One region of the Pseudocitrobacter faecalis genome, then DNA from elsewhere that is predicted to be linked to it. Evidence: predicted binding sites of a transcription regulator. Region 1 holds the regulator's gene; each other region holds the start of a gene.

The links. The regulator PurR, encoded in region 1, represses purine synthesis genes. The targets are predictions, from matches to a motif close to CANGCAAACGTTTGCNTG.
Region 2: the regulator PurR is predicted to act here: its motif matches at 3,149-3,166, upstream of purM (phosphoribosylformylglycinamidine cyclo-ligase).
Region 3: the regulator PurR is predicted to act here: its motif matches at 3,072-3,089, upstream of gcvT (glycine cleavage system aminomethyltransferase GcvT).

Annotation. Positions count from the first base shown of each region.
Region 1 is NZ_CBDDNJ010000002.1:1,837,057-1,843,704, reverse strand. Features, by position in the region: gene ACOXYR_RS09585 (C40 family peptidase) at 1-184, shown strand, start outside; gene sodB (superoxide dismutase [Fe]) at 307-888, shown strand; gene ACOXYR_RS09575 (MFS transporter) at 928-2,094, opposite strand; gene cydH (cytochrome bd-I oxidase subunit CydH) at 2,256-2,345, opposite strand; gene purR (HTH-type transcriptional repressor PurR) at 2,640-3,665, shown strand; gene punR (DNA-binding transcriptional activator PunR) at 3,662-4,594, opposite strand; gene punC (purine nucleoside transporter PunC) at 4,704-5,888, shown strand; gene cfa (cyclopropane fatty acyl phospholipid synthase) at 6,186-6,648, shown strand, end outside.
Region 2 is NZ_CBDDNJ010000002.1:866,812-873,459, forward strand. Features, by position in the region: gene ACOXYR_RS04715 (hypothetical protein) at 24-1,241, opposite strand; gene purN (phosphoribosylglycinamide formyltransferase) at 1,411-2,055, opposite strand; gene purM (phosphoribosylformylglycinamidine cyclo-ligase) at 2,055-3,092, opposite strand; gene bglK (beta-glucoside kinase BglK) at 3,378-4,256, shown strand; gene ACOXYR_RS04735 (6-phospho-beta-glucosidase) at 4,269-5,699, shown strand; gene upp (uracil phosphoribosyltransferase) at 5,894-6,520, shown strand; gene uraA (uracil permease) at 6,615-6,648, shown strand, end outside.
Region 3 is NZ_CBDDNJ010000002.1:394,919-401,566, forward strand. Features, by position in the region: gene pepP (Xaa-Pro aminopeptidase) at 1-369, shown strand, start outside; gene ubiH (2-octaprenyl-6-methoxyphenyl hydroxylase) at 366-1,544, shown strand; gene ubiI (FAD-dependent 2-octaprenylphenol hydroxylase) at 1,554-2,756, shown strand; gene gcvT (glycine cleavage system aminomethyltransferase GcvT) at 3,165-4,259, shown strand; gene gcvH (glycine cleavage system protein GcvH) at 4,285-4,674, shown strand; gene gcvP (aminomethyl-transferring glycine dehydrogenase) at 4,744-6,648, shown strand, end outside.

The DNA.
Region 1 (6,648 bases):
AGTGTTCTTCCGCACGCGTGGACGCGGCACCGCCGATCACGTTGGTGTCTACATCGGCGGTGGAAAGTTTATTCAGTCTCCGCGTACCGGTCGCGATATTCAAATTACCTCCCTCAGTGAAGACTACTGGGATCGCCACTACGTCGGCGCACGCCGCGTAATGACGCCGAAAACCATCCGCTAACCCCTACCCTGCCACACATCTGGCAGGGTAACCTTCTCTTTTATCACACCTTTTAATTTGCTACTCTATCCACACTCAGTACAGGGTTACTGGGGATATTAACTATAAAAAGGAGAGTAGCAATGTCGTTCGAATTACCTGCATTACCGTATGCCAAAGACGCTCTGGCACCGCACATTTCTGCCGAGACGCTCGAGTATCATTATGGGAAACACCACCAGACTTACGTTACCAACCTGAACAATATGGTTAAAGGGACGGCGTTTGAGGGCAAATCACTGGAAGAGATCATTCGCACCTCTGAAGGCGGCGTGTTCAACAACGCAGCACAGGTCTGGAACCACACCTTCTACTGGCACTGCCTGGCACCGAATGCCGGTGGCGAACCGACCGGTGACGTGGCGGAAGCCATCAACCGTTCTTTCGGTAGCTTTGCTGAGTTTAAAGCGCAGTTCAACGATGCAGCCGCGAAGAACTTCGGTTCTGGCTGGACCTGGCTTGTGAAAAAAGTCGACGGCAGCCTGGCAATTGTCTCTACCTCTAACGCAGGTACGCCGCTGACGACGGATGCCAAACCGCTGCTGACGGTCGATGTGTGGGAACACGCTTACTATATTGATTACCGTAATGCACGCGTTAGCTATCTGGAGCACTTCTGGGCGCTGGTAAACTGGAAGTTTGTTGCTGAGAATCTGGCGGCATAAAGAAAATGACGCAGAAGGGTTTCCCCTTCTGCGTTGTTGTTACTGGCTTACCACGACCTCTTCACCCTGAGAGCGGCTGCTGAAGAAAACCAGCAGTAGCGCCAGTCCTGCCACAATCGCCCCCATCACCGGCACAAAGCTGTAACCCAGTCCGCCAGAAATCACCGCACCACCGGCTACGGCACCTAAAGCATTACCGAGATTAAACGCGCCAATGTTGACGGAAGAAGAAAGCCCCGGCGCTTCATGCGCAACACGCATTACGCGCATCTGCAACGGTGGCACCACCGCAAAGGTCGCCGCGCCCCACACCACCATACTGAATGCGGCACCGATTTCCGTGCGCGCCAGGAACGGGATCGCCAGCATTATCAACATTAACAGCAGCAGAAAACCTTTCAGGGTACCGCTGACTGAACGGTCTGCAAATTTACCACCAAGATAGTTGCCGATGGAGAAACCTACACCAATCAGCACCAACATCAATGTGATAAAGGCAGGTGTCGCATCCGTGATAGTGTGCAGCACCGGCGAAATGTAGGTATAGAGCGTGAACATCGCCCCCGCGCCCAGCACGGTGGTGAGCAACGCAGACAGTACCTGCGGGCGAACCAGCACCGACAGTTCACGCTTCACGTCCGGTTTCTCACCCGCCCCGCCTTTCGGCAGCGACAGCCACAGACCAATAATCGCAATCACGCCGAGCCCGGCCGTCGCCAGGAACGACATACGCCAGCCGATCGTTTCTCCGAGCCATGTTGCCGCCGGAACGCCGCCGATGTTGGCGATGGTCAGCCCCATAAACATGGTCGCGACGGCGCTCGCTTGTTTATCTTTCGGTACCACGCTTGCGGCAACAACCGATCCCAGACCAAAGAACGCACCGTGATTGAGGCTGGTAATAATGCGCGACAGCATTAACGTAGTGTAATCCGGTGCAATCGCGGAAAGGACGTTGCCCAAAGTGAAAATCGCCATCAGGAAGATTAACGCGTTGCGCCGTGCGCGATGTGAAAGCAGCAGCGTCATCAGCGGCGCGCCAACCATCACACCTACAGCGTAAGCGCTGATCAACATGCCAGCGGCGGGAATCGAGACATCAACCCCTTTGGCAATAACGGGTAATAGCCCCATTGGCGAAAATTCGGTGGTACCGATTCCGAATGCGCCTACGGCTAACGCCAGTAAGGGATAATTCACTTTCATGCTTTGACTCCGGTTTGCCGCAAACGCAAGGCGGCGTGACAACAGATGGCAAAAGCATGACATCAATCACAAAAAAACAGAAGTGAACAAATTAGCAAAATATTTTTGCTGAATTGATAACAATCGAAGAGAGGGAGAGCCGTCTCTCCCTTTAGGATGGGTTAATGCAGGACGGCGGTCAGCGCAGCAGCAACGATCAGCGCCAGCGTAATAACCGTGGTGGTAATTGACATCTTCAGTTCGGTACTCATCAATTTTTCTCCTTATTATCCCCACACCAAAAGTGAGCTATGTCATTTTTGCACACTTAATCGCAAAAATCTTCCCGGATTTCACGCAATAACCGATTTTGCGCTTCCACTTTTGTCAAAGATAAGACAAAATTCGACGCTTATTAAAAAGTGTATCGGCCATTGACCCCCTCCTGTCGTCCTGTGTCGTTTTCCCGGCGAACCGCAATTCATAACATTGCGCCAGGGTGAGTGAAGGCAAACGTTTTCGTATTGAATCGATCAGGGGCAGGCCCGGGTCTGGAGTGAGATGGAATGGCAACTATTAAAGATGTAGCGAAGCGCGCAAACGTTTCCACTACAACTGTATCACATGTGATTAACAAGACGCGTTTTGTCGCCGAAGAGACGCGTGAAGCGGTGTGGGCGGCAATCAAAGAATTGCACTACTCTCCCAGCGCCGTGGCCCGCAGTCTGAAGGTCAATCACACCAAATCCATTGGTTTGTTGGCGACCAGCAGTGAAGCTGCCTACTTTGCAGAAATTATTGAAGCCGTTGAGAAGAACTGCTTCCAGAAAGGCTATACCCTGATCCTCGGTAATGCGTGGAACAATCTTGAGAAACAGCGCGCGTATCTCTCAATGATGGCGCAGAAGCGCGTGGACGGCCTGCTGGTGATGTGTTCAGAATATCCGGAATCATTGCTGCAAATGCTGGAAGAATACCGCCATATTCCGATGGTGGTCATGGACTGGGGTGAAGCGAAAGCCGACTTTACCGACTCGGTTATTGATAACGCCTTTGAAGGCGGCTACATGGCTGGTCGTTATCTGGTGGAACGCGGACATCGCGAAATCGGCGTGATCCCAGGCCCACTGGAGCGTAACACCGGCGCGGGTCGTCTGGCTGGCTTTATGAAAGCCATGGAAGAGATGATGATCAAGGTGCCGGAAAACTGGATTGTGCAGGGCGATTTCGAACCGGAGTCCGGCTACCGCGCGATGCAGCAAATACTGTCCCAGAATCCGCGCCCTACCGCTATCTTCTGCGGCGGCGATATCATGGCGATGGGCGCGTTGTGCGCCGCAGACGAAATGGGCCTGCGCGTGCCGCAGGATATCTCGCTGATTGGTTATGACAACGTGCGCAACTCGCGTTTCTTTACGCCAGCACTGACCACTATCCACCAGCCGAAGGACTCCCTCGGGGAAACCGCCTTCAATATGCTGATGGACAGAATCGTCAGCAAACGCGAAGAGTCGCAGTCCATCGAAGTGCACCCGCGCCTGATTGAACGCCGTTCCGTGGCCGACGGCCCGTTCCGCGATTACCGCCGTTAAGCGTCTTTGCGGACGCTCGAGTCGGGCGTTCGCAACCATTCATTGTTCAGCGTTTCACTGTCCCCTAAATAGTCGAGTAACCAGCTTAGCGCTGGTGAACTGTCGTTTTGCTGCCAGGTCAGACAACAGGCGGCATCGGGAAACGGGTTTTCCAGTGCCAGTGCCGCCCATTCGCCTTTATCAATCTTTGGTTGCGCAAAATGATCTGGCACCATTCCAACGCATAATCCAGCAGATAAACAGGTTTCTGACGATTCCCAGTCCGGTACCACGACCCGCTTCTGGTTATCCAGTAACCAGGTGGTACGTTTAGGTAACGAACGCGATGTATCTTCGCGCACCAGTGACGGCCAGTTGCGCAACACGTCATCACTGAGCGGCCCCTCCATTTGTGCCAGTGGATGCGAGCGGGCGACCACGCACTGCCAGCTCAGCATGCCCATATCCCGGAACGCATATCGCCCCCCTACGGGTATCGCGCGTGTCGCGCCAATCGCCAGTTCAACTCGCCCATCCGCCAGCGCATCCCATACGCCATTAAAAACTTCCTGGTAGACCAGCAGCTCTACATCACTGAAGTGGCGATAGAAATCAACAATCATCTGTCGTGTGCGTTCGGGTTTGACAATGTTATCCACGGCAATCGCCAACTGCCCACGCCAGCCGTTGGCTATTTGTTGACACTGCTGACGGGTGATCTGCATTTTTTTGATAACAGAGCGCCCCTCTTTCAAAAACCATGCCCCTGCAGGGGTTAATTCCACATCCCGGTGACGACGTTCAAACAGCGGAACCGCCAGCCACTCCTCGAGTTGCCGTACTGTATAACTGATTGCAGAAGGCACACGGTGGAGCTCATTTGCCGCGCCGCTAAAGCTTCCGTTCCGCGCGACAGCATCCACAACTTCCAGCGAATATTCAGACCACATTTTCTGCTCACAAAATTTTTGAAACCACTACGCAAATATTAGCGTTTCACAAGGCAGTTTTCACTCTCTACACTCTCAGCCTCCTCATCTGTACAAAAAAGGCGTTTTTATGCAACCTGGGAAAGGATTTTTAGTCTGGCTGGCGGGCCTGAGTGTTTTAGGCTTCCTCGCCACCGATATGTATCTTCCGGCTTTCGCCGCGATTCAAAGCGATCTGCAAACACCGGCTGCCGCCGTGAGCGCGAGTCTGAGTTTATTCCTTGCCGGGTTTGCCGTAGCACAGCTGCTGTGGGGGCCGCTCTCAGATCGCTATGGCCGCAAGCCTGTCCTGCTGATTGGCCTGACGATTTTTGCCCTTGGTTGTCTGGGAATGCTGTGGGTACGCGATGCCACCACCCTGCTCGTTCTGCGATTCGTGCAGGCAGTCGGCGTATGTGCCGCAGCGGTAACCTGGCAGGCGATGGTGACCGATTATTATCCGGCACAGCGAACTAACCGTATTTTCGCGACCATTATGCCGCTGGTCGGGCTTTCTCCGGCGCTGGCACCGCTGTTGGGAAGCTGGATCCTGCACCACTTTGAGTGGCAGGCTATCTTTGCTACGCTCTTTGCCATCACGCTGATTTTGATGATCCCCGCGTTGCGCCTGAAATCCGCTCACAAAAAGGTCACGGTAAGTGGCGATAAGCTGACATTTATGAAGCTGTTACGCAGTCGCGATTATCGCGGTAACGTCCTGGTGTATGCGGCCTGCTCGGCAAGCTTCTTCGCCTGGTTGACGGGCTCACCGTTTATTCTGAATGCGATGGGATATAGCCCGACCGTGATTGGACTGAGTTATGTGCCACAAACCATTGCTTTCCTCGTCGGTGGTTATGGCTGTCGCGCAGCACTGCAAAAGTGGGATGGCGCAAAACTGCTGCCATGGCTGCTGTTAATTTACGCTGTCAGCGTCCTTGCCACCTGGGGCGTCGGCCTCACCGCGCATGTCTCGCTCACCGCCCTGCTGATACCGTTCTGCGTGATGGCAATGGCCAACGGCGCCATTTACCCGATTGTGGTAGCGCGCGCGCTGCGACCGTTCCCTCAGGCAACAGGCCGTGCGGCAGCATTACAGAATACGCTGCAATTAGGTCTTTGCTTCCTGGCAAGCCTGGTGGTTTCTTCACTGATTGCCGCCCCGCTGCTGGCAACCACCAGCGTGATGGTCGCCACCGTCGTTCTGGCCGGAATAGGCTACAAGATGCAGGCTGGCGCAGAGGAAAATTCAGCAGAAGAAACTTCACGCGCCTAACATCATGAATATCAATGTTATTAACTCGTAGTTAGTTTGCTAAGATTTTTAATTGAATCAGTAGATTTTGCGTCCTATACTGAATCGGTGTCACATAATTACGATAGTTATTACTTATTAACGGGAGCAGGACGCCTCCCGGTTCCCCATGGATGGTCTTTTCGGCAAGGGAAATCTCCCTTCCTCTGTGCTACGTCGGATAGCAGGCTCACGGAAATTCCGTGAGAGTTCTCACAAACTCTAAAAAGCGTCTACGCTGTTTTAAGGTTCTGATCACCGGGTCGGGATGGAGAAGCTATGAGCTCATCGTGTATAGAAGAAGTTAGCGTACCGAATGATGACTGGTACCGTATAACCAACGAACTGTTAAGCCGGGCAGGCATCGAAATTAACGGTAACGCCCCCGCAGACTTGCAGATCAAAAATCCCCAGTTCTTTAAGCGTGTTTTGCAGGAAGGTTCCCTGGGGTTAGGCGAAAGCTATATGGACGGTTGGTGGGAATGCGAGCGTCTCGACATTTTCTTTCAGAAAGTCCTGCGCGCTGGCCTTGAAAATCAACTGCCCCGCCACCTGAAAGATACGCTGCGCATCGCTGCTGCCCGCCTGTTTAATCTGCAAAGTAAAAAACGCGCCTGGATGGTCGGCAAAGAGCATTACGATCTTGGCAACGATCTCTTCAGCCGCATGCTGGATCCCTTTATGCAGTACTCCTGCGGGTACTGGAAAGACGCCCAAACTCTGGAAGAGGCCCAGCAGGCGA
Region 2 (6,648 bases), 970 kb from region 1:
CGGCACTGGGCCAGGGCAGGGGATCAGGCGGGAAAATCGGCTTTGGGTAGCTGTTGAGCCAATTTTGTAAGATAGAGGCGCATACTGCTTAGCAGGCCAGCGGTGTGGCTGCCGTCAGACTTGACGGTTAAATTGCTCATTGACCATATCTGGCGGGTGGATTGTTGATATATGGCCTCACGCCATGCATGCAGGAAATAACCTGCCAACGTCGAGGCTACCGCGGTGGCGCAGCGAAACATAACCCGATCAAGCTGGTTACGTGCGACAGGATGCTGCGCCTGTACCAGACGAAGGTGCGATTCGAGAAGATCGTGTCGAACTTCGGGTGCCAGTTCGGCAGGCTGCGACATCGCCTGGCAAATTTGCTCCGCCATCCGACGCTTACTGAGCGTGTTAATACGGTCAACTGGAATGCAAAGGGTTAAGCCATGTAATTTCTCCCCCGTGGTCATCACCAGCGGTGCAACCGTGGCGTGGCACTCTTGTTGAAGGCTTAATATGACATTGTCCGGCACGGGGTGATGGCTGGCCTGCAGCGTGTTACTCAGCCACTTCCAGAATTCTGGTTCATCATGGACACTGATCATGATGCCGTAGATGACGGGTTCAGTCGTGCTAAAAAGCATAAGACAGCGACGACTCCAGGCGAGACAAACGATTAACGCCGCAACCACCACCGCACCCACAATTTCAAGTATCAGGATGACTGACGGCGACGTTGTGAGAAATTTAATTGACCACGGAAGGAGCAACAATTTGCAGACCAAAATACAAATCAGCGTTAACAGAAAACAGGCGCTATGAAGGAAAGTCGCCAATGCAAGGATAGTCCGAAACCAGTGGAATGAAGGCGCTTGTTCTTCCGGCTCAAGACCGCTGGCGTTAATCGAAATGACCCGCGAACACAGGCGCTGAGCAAAAACACCCGAAAATAGCGTTAATACTGAAAATATAATTGCGAATATTGATATGGGGTGTGAAATATTTATGCAGTTAATGTATTTGCCGAATTTTTCGTTAGCGGCCTGATAAAATTCGATAGTGTTTTGTTTTGAAAGAGAACGCCCCTCCCATTGGTAGGTCTCTTTGTCAGAGGCCTGTGCCAGCTCGAATTTTGCTTCCATGTTGTGGATAGATAATGCTGCCTTTTGAATGTGTAAATAGCTTACGCATGAATAAAATAAGAAAAAGACAGGAATAACCCAAACACTTAATAACAACGTCCTGTTTTTAAACATAACCTTATGCCAGATGAAATAATTAATCTGGGGAGAATTAGAGGGGATTTAGTGATGAAAGTCAAAAGTATTATAATATTTTGCTTGCATTATAATTAATAGAGAGCGTTAACGAGGGAAATATTTATTTAATGAATTTCACCACCGTCTGGGACGATGGTGAACAGGATTACTCATCTTCGGAAGCATAACCACTGACCGGCAGTTTTACGCCATCCAGCCAGGCGCTGTTTTCACGCATAGCCAGGCGACCTTCGACAAACCAGCTCACCACCAGCGGGTAAATAGCATGTTCCTGAGCCTGAACTCGCGCGGTAATATCGGCCTCGTCGTCACCGTCAAACACGGGGACTTTGGCCTGTAAAATCACCGGCCCGCCGTCCAGCTCTTCGGTGACAAAGTGTACCGAGGTGCCGTGTACAGCATCGCCGTTTTCCAGTACCTGGCGATGCGTATCAAGGCCCGGATATTTCGGCAAAAGGGAAGGGTGGATATTCAGCAACCGCCCCTGATAGTGGCTGACAAACTCGGCGCTCAGAATCCGCATATAGCCTGCCAGCACCACGACATCCGGCGCATAAGCGTCGATTTCGTGCATCAGCTCGCGGTCAAATGCTTCACGGCTGGCGTACTGGTTGGCGGTTAACGCATGCTGCGGGATCCCCGCTTCGCGAGCGCGCTCAAGGCCGAACGCATCGGCCTTATTGCTGAATACCGCACGAATGGTGCCCTTTATTCTCTTTTGCGCACAGGCGTCGATGATAGCCTGTAAGTTGCTTCCGTTGCCGGAAATGAGCACCACGATATTTTTCATTATTCGATGACCACACGCTGTTCAGAATCAGTGGCTTTGATATAGCCGATTTTCCACGCGTTTTCACCTTTTTCGTTCATCAGGGCAATGGCTTTATCCGCCTCATCGGCTGCCAGTGCAATCACCATGCCCACGCCACAGTTAAAGGTGCGGTACATTTCATGACGACTGACATTACCTGCGTCCTGCATCCAGTTAAAGATGGCTGGCCATTGCCAGGAAGATTCGTCAATTACCGCCTGGGTGTTATCCGGCAGGACGCGCGGGATGTTCTCCCAGAAACCGCCGCCGGTCAGGTGGGCGATGGCGTGGACGTCGACGTTTTCGATCAGTTCCAGAATGGATTTCACGTAGATGCGGGTTGGCGCCAGCAGATGGTCGGCGAGCGATTTGCCTTCCAGTTGCGTGGTTTCCGGGTCACAACCGCTGACCTCCACAATTTTGCGCACCAGTGAATAACCGTTAGAGTGCGGGCCGCTGGAGCCCAGCGCGATCAGCACGTCGCCGTCGGTGACTTTTGAACCATCGATGATTTCTGATTTTTCTACTACCCCGACGCAGAAGCCTGCCACATCGTAATCTTCACCGTGGTACATGCCCGGCATTTCTGCCGTCTCGCCGCCCACAAGGGAGCAGCCAGACTGTAAACAGCCTTCCGCGATGCCGTTGATCACGCTGGCCGCGGTGTCGACGTCCAGTTTGCCGGTGGCGTAGTAGTCGAGGAAGAACAGGGGCTCGGCGCCCTGAACGACCAGGTCATTGACACACATGGCGACAAGGTCGATACCAATGGTGTCATGACGTTTTAAATCCATTGCCAGACGCAGTTTGGTGCCAACGCCATCCGTGCCAGAGACCAGCACCGGTTCACGATATTTTTGCGGCAGTGCGCACAATGCGCCGAATCCACCTAATCCACCCATCACTTCCGGGCGACGGGTTTTCTTCACCGTACCCTTGATTCGGTCAACCAGAGCGTTTCCTGCGTCAATATCAACACCGGCATCTTTATAGCTGAGAGAGGTTTTGTCGGTCACTGCTAAGTCTCCACGCGTTTGCGTTAGCAAGAAAAATCGGCGCAATTCTAACAGTCTAAGCAAACGTTTGCGAGCCCATTGTGCATCCATTTTTAAGGGCGCGGATTTTTGCCCTTTCACCTAAGAAGATGGTCAAGTTTGATACCGTTCACGAAAATGAAACCGGGTACATTTTTGTCCTTGCATCGGTTGCTTTGAATGCACATGATGCCACTGAAACCGGTTTCTGTTATGCAGGAACGAGCATTAAGCGTGTCGTTTTACCATTCGGGAGGGATGAGAACGATGAGCATTGCAGCATTTGATATTGGCGGCACCGCGTTAAAAATGGGTGTTGTGGACGCGCAGGGGACGATTGTAGAGAAAGGCAAAGCGGCGATCGTCGACAGTGACGGAGACCAAATTTTGCAGGCAATGCTCGACTGGGTTGCCGCGCATCCCCACTGTACCGGCATTGCGATCAGCGCGCCGGGCTATGTTAATCCTCATACCGGGTTTATCGAAATGGGCGGCGCTATCCGTCGCTTCGATAACTTTGCGATGAAAGCATGGCTGGAGGCGAAAACATCGCGCCCGGTTACGGTCGAAAATGATGCCAACTGCGTGCTGCTGGCGGAGCGCTGGCAGGGTATGGCTACGAAGATGAATGATTTTCTGGTGCTGACTATCGGCACCGGAATCGGCGGCGCGATTTTCTGCAACGGCAAACTGGTTCACGGCAAGCGCTTTCGCGCCGGTGAATTCGGTTACATGTTCACCGATAGACCAGCCTCGCGTCGCGTAACGAATTACACCATGAACACAACCTGTACGCTGCGCGTGCTGCGTAAACGCTACGCGGACAGCCTTGGGCAACCGCTGGAAGCCATCACAGGTGAGGCGGTGTTTGACGCCTATGAAGCCGGCGATCGCGCAGCGCATCGTCTGGTCGATGACTTCCTTAATGGCATCGCCACCGGGCTCTATAACCTGGTCAATCTTTTCGACCCTGAAACCATTTTTATTGGCGGCGGCATTATTGAACGCCCGGGGTTCCTGACGCTGCTGCGTGAGCATCTACGCTGGTTCGGTATCGACGACTTCGTGTGTGCGGCAAGCCAGGGCAACGACGCCGGGCTGCTGGGCGCGGTTTACCATTTCAATCAACAGAACGCGACTGTTTAATGAGGGAAAGTTATGTCTGGATTTAAAGCGGGATTTCTGTGGGGCGGCGCGGTAGCTGCGCATCAGCTGGAAGGCGGCTGGCAGGAAGGTGGGAAAGGCATCAGCGTGGCTGATGTGATGACGGCGGGCGCGCACGGCGTGCCGCGAGAAATCACCGATGGCGTATTGCCCGGCAAAAATTATCCTAATCATGAAGCCATTGATTTCTACCATCGCTACAAAGACGATCTCAAACTGTTTGCCGAGATGGGTTACAAGTGTTTCCGAACCTCTATCGCCTGGACGCGTATTTTTCCAAAAGGCGACGAACGGGAACCCAATGAAGCCGGATTGCAGTTCTACGACGATCTGTTTGATGAGTGCCTGAAGCTCGGCATTGAGCCGGTTATCACTCTATCGCACTTCGAGATGCCGTATCACCTCGTGACTGAATATGGTGGCTGGCGAAACCGTAAACTCATCGACTTTTTTGTGCGTTTTGCAAAGGTTGTCTTCACGCGCTACCAGCACAAAGTGAAGTACTGGATGACCTTCAACGAGATTAATAACCAGGCTAACTTCCATGAGGATTTCGCTCCGTTCACGAACTCCGGGCTGAAATATCAGCCAGGTGAAGATCGCGAGCCGGTAATGTACCAGGCGGCGCACTATGAGCTGGTGGCCAGCGCCCTGGCGGTAAAAGCGGGGCGTGAGATTAATCCGTCGCTGCAAATCGGCTGCATGATTGCCATGTGCCCCATCTATCCGCTGACCTGCGCTCCAAACGATATGATGATGGCGATGAATGCCATGCATCGCCGCTACTGGTTTACCGATGTGCACGTTCGTGGGAAATATCCGCAACATCTGCTGAACTACTTCGAACGTCGCAGATTTTCACTGGATATCACCGAACAAGACAAGCAGGCACTGATGCAGGGCTGTGTCGATTACATCGGCTTTAGCTACTATATGTCGTTTGCCACCAAAGCGACCGACGATAACCCGCAGCTCGATTACGATGAAACCACCAGTCTGGTCTCAAACCCCTACGTACAGAAATCCGACTGGGGCTGGCAGATTGACCCGGTAGGGCTGCGTTACTCGTTGAACTGGTTCTACGATCACTATCAGTTGCCGCTGTTTATCGTCGAAAATGGCTTTGGCGCGATCGACGTGCAGGAGAGCGATGGCTCAGTCAACGACCAGTACCGTATCGATTATCTCGCCGCTCACATTAAAGAGATGAAAAAAGCGGTGGTGGAAGATGGCGTCGACCTGATGGGTTACACCCCATGGGGCTGTATCGATCTGGTCTCTGCCGGGACCGGTGAGATGAAAAAGCGTTACGGCTTTATCTACGTTGATAAAGATAACGAAGGTAATGGCACGCTGGCACGCAGCCGTAAAAAATCTTTCAACTGGTATAAAGACGTGATCGCCACTAATGGTGAAAAGCTGTAACTACGATGAAGCGGTCAACCCTGGTTGGCCGCTTCCCTTGCGAAATACGGTTCAGCGCCGACAATCGTTTCTCTCTTCACATTAACCCCGCCTATGCTTGATCAGCGTCAAGTAAAAAAATGTTGCCGATGAAAAGAATGGCGGTATAATCCGTCGATTTTTTTTGTGGCTGCCCCATTCAAAGGAGAAAGAGAATGAAGATTGTGGAAGTGAAACACCCACTCGTCAAACACAAGCTAGGCCTGATGCGCGAGCAAGATATCAGTACTAAACGCTTCCGTGAACTCGCCTCCGAAGTTGGCAGCTTACTGACCTATGAAGCCACCGCCGATCTGGAAACCGAAAAAGTGACTATTGAAGGCTGGAACGGCCCGGTAGAAATCGACCAGATCAAAGGCAAGAAAATTACCGTTGTGCCAATCCTGCGTGCGGGCCTGGGCATGATGGACGGCGTGCTGGAAAATGTTCCAAGCGCGCGTATCAGCGTGGTGGGCATGTATCGCGACGAAGAGACGCTGGAGCCGGTACCGTATTTCCAGAAACTGGTTTCCAATATTGATGAGCGCATGGCGCTGATTGTCGACCCGATGCTGGCAACCGGCGGTTCGGTTATCGCCACCATCGACCTGCTGAAAAAAGCGGGCTGCAGCAGCATTAAAGTTTTGGTGCTGGTCGCGGCGCCAGAAGGTATCGCCGCGCTGGAAAGCGCGCACCCGGACGTTGAGCTGTACACCGCGTCAATTGACCAGGGGTTAAACGAGCAGGGATATATCATTCCTGGCCTCGGCGACGCCGGTGACAAAATCTTTGGTACCAAATAAGAAAATAAATCATAAAGAGCCGACTTAAGAGTCGGCTTTTTTTTGAATAAAACTAAATGCAAAATCTAATAACACTGACACTGAGGAAAACATTATGACGCGCCGTGCTATCGGAGTGAGTGAACGAC
Region 3 (6,648 bases), 1.4 Mb from region 1:
CGCATCATGATTACCGGCCTGCGCGATCTGGGTATTCTGCACGGTGAAGTCGATGAATTGATCGCGGAAAACGCCCATCGTCCGTTCTTTATGCATGGCCTGAGCCACTGGCTGGGGCTGGATGTACACGACGTTGGTGTTTACGGTGTGGATCGCTCGCGCGTGCTGGAGCCTGGCATGGTGTTGACCGTCGAGCCGGGCCTCTACATCGCGCCGGATGCGGACGTACCCGCGGAGTATCGCGGCATTGGCATTCGTATCGAAGACGATATTCTGATTACCGCAGACGGTAACGAAAATTTGACCGCCTCGGTGGTTAAACGCGCGGACGATATTGAAGCGCTGATGGCGGCGGCGCGTCGCTTATGAGCCTGATTATTGTTGGTGGCGGGATGACCGGCGCGACGCTTGCGCTGGCGGTATCGCAAATGACCGGCGGGCGCTTGCCCGTGCATCTGATTGAAGCGGCGGAAGTGGATTCTCTGCAACATCCGGGCTTTGATGCCCGGGCGATCGCGCTGGCGGCAGGCACGTGTCAGCAACTGGCGAAAGTCGGTATCTGGCAGGCCATCGCCAGCTGCGCGACGGCAATCAACACCGTCCATGTCAGCGATCGCGGCCATGCCGGGTTCGTTACGCTGGAAGCAGAAGATTATCGCTTGCCTGCTCTGGGCAACGTGGTGGAACTGCATGACGTCGGACAACGCCTTTTCGCGCTGCTGCGTAAAGCGCCGGGTGTTACGTTGCATTGCCCGGCGCGTGTAGCCAGCGTTAATCGTACTCAGGATGCTGTGAGCGTCACGCTGGAAAGCGGCGAGACGATCAGCGGGCAGATGCTGGTGGCCGCCGACGGTTCGCGCTCGGCGCTGGGTGAACAGTGCGGCATTAGCTGGCAACAGGAGCCGTATCAACAGCTTGCGGTTATCGCCAATGTCACCACCGCCGTGCCACATCAGGGGCGCGCGTATGAACGTTTCACCTCGAATGGCCCGCTGGCGATGCTACCGATGTCACAAGGGCGTTGCTCGTTGGTGTGGTGCCATGCGCTGGAGAATCGTGACGAGGTGATGGGCTGGTCGGACGAACGTTTCTGCAATGAACTCCAGCAGGCGTTTGGCTGGCGTTTGGGGCGCATTACCCAGGCTGGCACACGCCATGCGTATCCGTTGTCTCTCACCACGGCGACACGTGCGGTATCACACCGTCTGGCACTGGTGGGCAACGCGGCACAAACGCTGCATCCGATAGCCGGTCAGGGCTTCAACCTTGGTCTGCGTGACGTTATGTCGCTGGCGGAATTGCTGGCGCAGGCGTTTGACGCGGGCCAGGATATTGGCAGCTATGGGCTGCTGTGTCGTTATCAACGTCAGCGTGCGGATGATAAAGCCGCCACCATCGGCGTGACCGATGGTTTAGTGCACCTGTTCGCCAACCGTTGGGCCCCGCTGGTTGTTGGGCGTAATGTCGGTTTAATGGCGATGGAATTATTCACCCCGGCACGCGATGTGCTGGCGCAGCGTACGCTGGGCTGGGTAGCCCGTTAAGGAGTCAATGTGCAGAGTGTAGATGTCGCTATCGTTGGCGGTGGAATGGTGGGCCTGGCGGTTGCCTGTGGTTTACAGGGCAGCGGCCTGCGCGTCGCGGTGCTGGAACAGACGTTGCCCCAGCCGCTGGCGGCCGATGCGCCTCCGGCGTTGCGTGTGTCGGCAATCAATGCGGGTAGCGAAAAATTACTGACAAGGCTGGATGTCTGGTCTTCTATTCTTGCCCATCGCGCCAGCCCCTATCACGGCATGGAAGTGTGGGATAAAGACAGCTTCGGGCGCATCGCTTTTGATGATAAAAGTCTGGGCTACGGTCATCTCGGCCATATTGTTGAGAATGCGGTGATCCACAATGCATTGTGGGAAAAAGCGCAGCGTTGTCAGGATATTACGTTGATGGCTCCCGCTGAACTTCAGCAGGTTGCCTGGGGCGAGAACGACGCGTTTTTGACACTGAAAGATGGCTCCATGCTGACGGCGCGTCTGGTGGTGGGGGCCGATGGTGCAAACTCCTGGCTGCGGAATAAAGCGGATATCCCGTTAACCTTCTGGGATTATAAACATCACGCGCTGGTGGCGACCATTCGCACCACTGAACCGCATGATGCCATCGCCCGTCAGGCATTCCATGGCGAAGGCATTCTGGCCTTCCTGCCGCTTTCTGATCCGCACCTTTGTTCAATCGTTTGGTCGCTGTCGCCGCAGGAAGCCGAACGGATGCAGCAGGCCGATGAGCACGTGTTTACCAAAGCGCTGAACATCGCTTTCGATAATCGTCTTGGTCTGTGTACGCTTGAGAGCGAACGTCAGGTCTATCCGCTAACCGGGCGTTACGCGCGCCAGTTTGCTGCACACCGTCTGGCGTTAGTTGGCGATGCCGCGCATACCATTCATCCGCTGGCGGGGCAGGGGGTCAACCTGGGCTTTATGGATGCGGCGGAATTGATTGATGAAGTTCGTCGTTTGCATGCGCAGGGCAAAGATATCGGTCAGCATTTCTATCTGCGCCGCTACGAGCGCAGTCGTAAGCACAGCGCGGCGATGATGCTGGCAGGCATGCAGGGGTTCCGCGAACTCTTCGCGGGCGAGAATCCGGCGAAAAAACTGCTGCGCGACATTGGCCTGAAACTCGCCGATACATTACCGGGTGTTAAACCCCAGTTAATTCGTCAGGCAATGGGTCTGAATGATCTGCCGGAATGGCTTCGTTAACTGCGTCACACTTCTGCTCCCGACGCTCTGTCGGGAGTGCTACCCTCTCGTTTGAAAAATTCTAATTTCACGCCTTATTTCGCATTAGTTTTTCTAATTCAGCATTTTTGAGATAACGAAAAACACGCCTCGTTTTCCGCACTAAATATGGTTTTATGCTAAATGTTCGTGCGCCAATGTTAATTATATGTGGTGTTATTCGCATTTTTACAGCGAATAACTCTGTAAGCTTTTGGGCTGATTTTGACCATAAGCTAATCTGATGACCCATCTTTGCTTATGGTTTACTGCCGATTTCGGTGGTAAGTTCAGGCAAAAGAGAACGTTTGCGTCGGGGCTGTTCGCAGTGTCGGCGCCGGGTTTTTTGTAATGGAAAGTGGTTGGCTTTGCTTACTCAACGAGGACAAGATGGCACAACAAACGCCTTTGTATGATCAACATGTGCAGTGCGGCGCGCGAATGGTGGATTTTCACGGCTGGATGATGCCGCTGCATTACGGTTCGCAGATTGACGAGCACCACGCGGTGCGTACCGATGCCGGAATGTTTGATGTGTCGCACATGACCATCGTCGACCTGCACGGCAGCCGCACCCGCGAGTTTCTGCGCTATCTGCTGGCAAACGACGTCGCCAAACTGACGAAACCGGGCAAAGCGCTATACAGCGGTATGCTAAACGCCTCGGGCGGCGTAATTGACGACCTTATCGTCTATTTCCTCACCGAAGAGTATTTCCGCCTCGTTGTAAACTCCGCCACCCGCGAAAAAGACCTCTCCTGGATTACCCAACACGCTGAACCGTTCGCCATTGAAATCACCGTTCGTGATGACCTGTCGCTGATCGCGGTGCAGGGGCCAAATGCCAAAGCAAAAGCCGAAACCCTGTTTAACGATGAACAGCGTCAAGCCGTTGAGGGCATGAAACCGTTCTTTGGCGTACAGACGGGTGATTTGTTTGTGGCTACCACCGGCTATACCGGTGAAGCTGGATACGAAATTGCGATGCCGCGCGAAAAAGCCGCCGATTTTTGGCGCGCGTTGGTTGAAGCGGGTGTAAAACCGTGTGGTCTGGGCGCGCGCGATACGCTGCGTCTGGAAGCCGGGATGAATTTATACGGTCAGGAGATGGATGAAGGTATCTCTCCGCTGGCGGCCAACATGGGCTGGACCATTGCCTGGGAACCTGCCGACCGTGATTTTATCGGTCGTGAAGCGCTGGAGATGCAGCGTGAAAAAGGCACCGAGCAACTGGTTGGCCTGGTGATGACCGAAAAAGGCGTGCTGCGCGGCGAACTGCCGGTGCGTTTCACTGACGCTCACGGTAATGCGCTGGAAGGCGTGATCACCAGCGGGACATTCTCCCCGACGCTGGGTCACAGTATTGCGCTGGCTCGCGTTCCGGCGGGCATTGGCGAAACCGCGATCGTCCAGATCCGTAACCGTGAAATGCCGGTAAAAGTAACGAAACCTGTTTTTGTGCGTAACGGCAAGGCCGTCGCGTAATTCCCCCTTTTCTGGAGACATTTTGATGAGCAACGTACCCGCAGAACTGAAATACAGCAAAGAACATGAATGGCTGCGTAAAGAAGCCGATGGCTCATACACCGTAGGCATCACCGAACACGCGCAGGAATTACTGGGCGATATGGTGTTTGTTGACCTGCCTGATGTCGGCGCGACCGTTGCCGCAGGCGATGACTGCGCGGTAGCGGAGTCCGTTAAAGCGGCGTCCGACATCTTCGCGCCAATCAGCGGTGAAATCGTCGCGGTTAACGATGAACTGAGCGACTCGCCAGAGCTGGTCAATAGCGAACCGTACGCGGGCGGCTGGATCTTCAAAATCAAAGCCAGCGATGAAGCAGAAGTTGCCGCGCTGCTGGATGCGACAGCCTACGCCGCACTGTTAGAAGACGAGTAACCGTTGTTCTCCCTCTCCCTCAGGGAGAGGGCATTCTAAAATCACCGCACGTTTCAGGAACCATCGCTCATGACACAGACTTTAAGCCAGCTTGAAAACCGTGATGCTTTTATCGAACGTCACATCGGGCCGGACGCTCAGCAACAGCAGGAGATGCTGAAAACGGTTGGCGCGGATTCATTAACTGCACTGATTTCCCAAATCGTGCCGAAAGATATCCAGCTTGCCACCCCGCCGCAGGTGGGTGACGCGACGACAGAATTCGCCGCACTGGCGGAGCTGAAAGCGATTGCCGGACGTAACAAGCGCTTTAAGTCTTACATTGGCATGGGCTATACGGGCGTTCAGTTGCCGCCGGTTATCCAGCGCAACATGCTGGAAAACCCGGGCTGGTACACCGCATACACGCCTTATCAGCCGGAAGTTTCGCAGGGCCGTCTTGAGTCGCTGCTGAACTTCCAGCAGGTGACGCTGGATCTGACCGGTCTGGATATCGCCTCCGCTTCTCTGCTGGACGAAGCCACCGCCGCCGCCGAAGCGATGGCGATGGCAAAACGCGTCAGCAAACTGAAAAACGCCAACCGTTTCTTCGTGGCTGCCGATGTCCATCCGCAGACGCTGGATGTGGTACGTACACGCGCAGAAACGTTCGGTTTTGACGTGATTGTTGATGATGCCAGCAAAGCGCTGGATCACCAGGATGTCTTCGGTGTGCTGCTTCAGCAAGTTGGCACCACCGGCGAAGTTCACGATTACACGTCGCTGATGGCGGAACTGAAATCCCGCAAAGTCGTTGTAAGCGTTGCCGCTGATTTTATGGCGCTGGTGCTGTTAACCGCACCGGGCAAACAGGGCGCAGACATTATCTTCGGCTCTGCTCAGCGCTTTGGCGTGCCGATGGGCTACGGTGGCCCGCACGCGGCGTTCTTTGCGGCGAAAGATGAATTTAAACGCTCTATGCCGGGCCGTATTATCGGTGTATCGAAAGATGCGGCGGGTAATACCGCGCTGCGTATGGCGATGCAGACTCGCGAGCAGCACATCCGCCGCGAGAAAGCGAACTCCAACATTTGTACTTCTCAGGTTCTGCTGGCAAACATTGCCAGCCTGTATGCTGTCTTCCACGGCCCGGTTGGCCTGAAACGTATCGCGAATCGTATTCATCGCCTGACCGATATCCTGGCGGCAGGTCTGCAGCAGAAAGGGCAAAAACTGCGCTTTACGCACTTCTTCGACACGCTGTGTGTAGAGGTGGCAGATAAAGCCAGCGTGCTGGCGCGTGCCGAAGCAGCGGAAATTAACCTGCGCAGCGACATCCACAATGCGGTGGGTATTACGCTCGATGAAACTACCACCCGTGATGATGTGCTGAAGCTGTTCAGCGTGATCCTCGGTGACAACCACGGCCTGAATATCGACACGCTGGATAAAGACGTGGCGCTCGATAGCCGTTCGATCCCGGCAGCGATGCTGCGTGACGACGCGATCCTGACCCATCCGGTATTTAACCGCTACCACAGCGAAACCGAGATGATGCGCTATATGCACTCGCTGGAGCGTAAAGATCTGGCGCTGAACCAGGCGATGATCCCGCTGGGTTCCTGCACCATGAAACTGAACGCGGCAGCGGAAATGATCCCGATCACCTGGCCTGAATTTGCTGAGCTGCATCCGTTCTGCCCGGCCGATCAGGCGGAAGGTTATCATCAGATGATCGGTCAGCTCTCTGACTGGTTGGTGAAACTGACCGGCTATGACGCGGTTTGTATGCAGCCGAACTCCGGCGCGCAGGGAGAATACGCGGGCCTGCTGGCGATTCGCCACTATCATGAAAGCCGCAATGAAGGCCATCGCGATGTGTGTCTGATCCCGGCATCGGCGCACGGCACCAACCCGGCTTCCGCACAGATGGCTGGAATGCAGGTGGTGGTGGTCGCGTGTGATAAACAGGGCAACATCGATCTGGCGGATCTG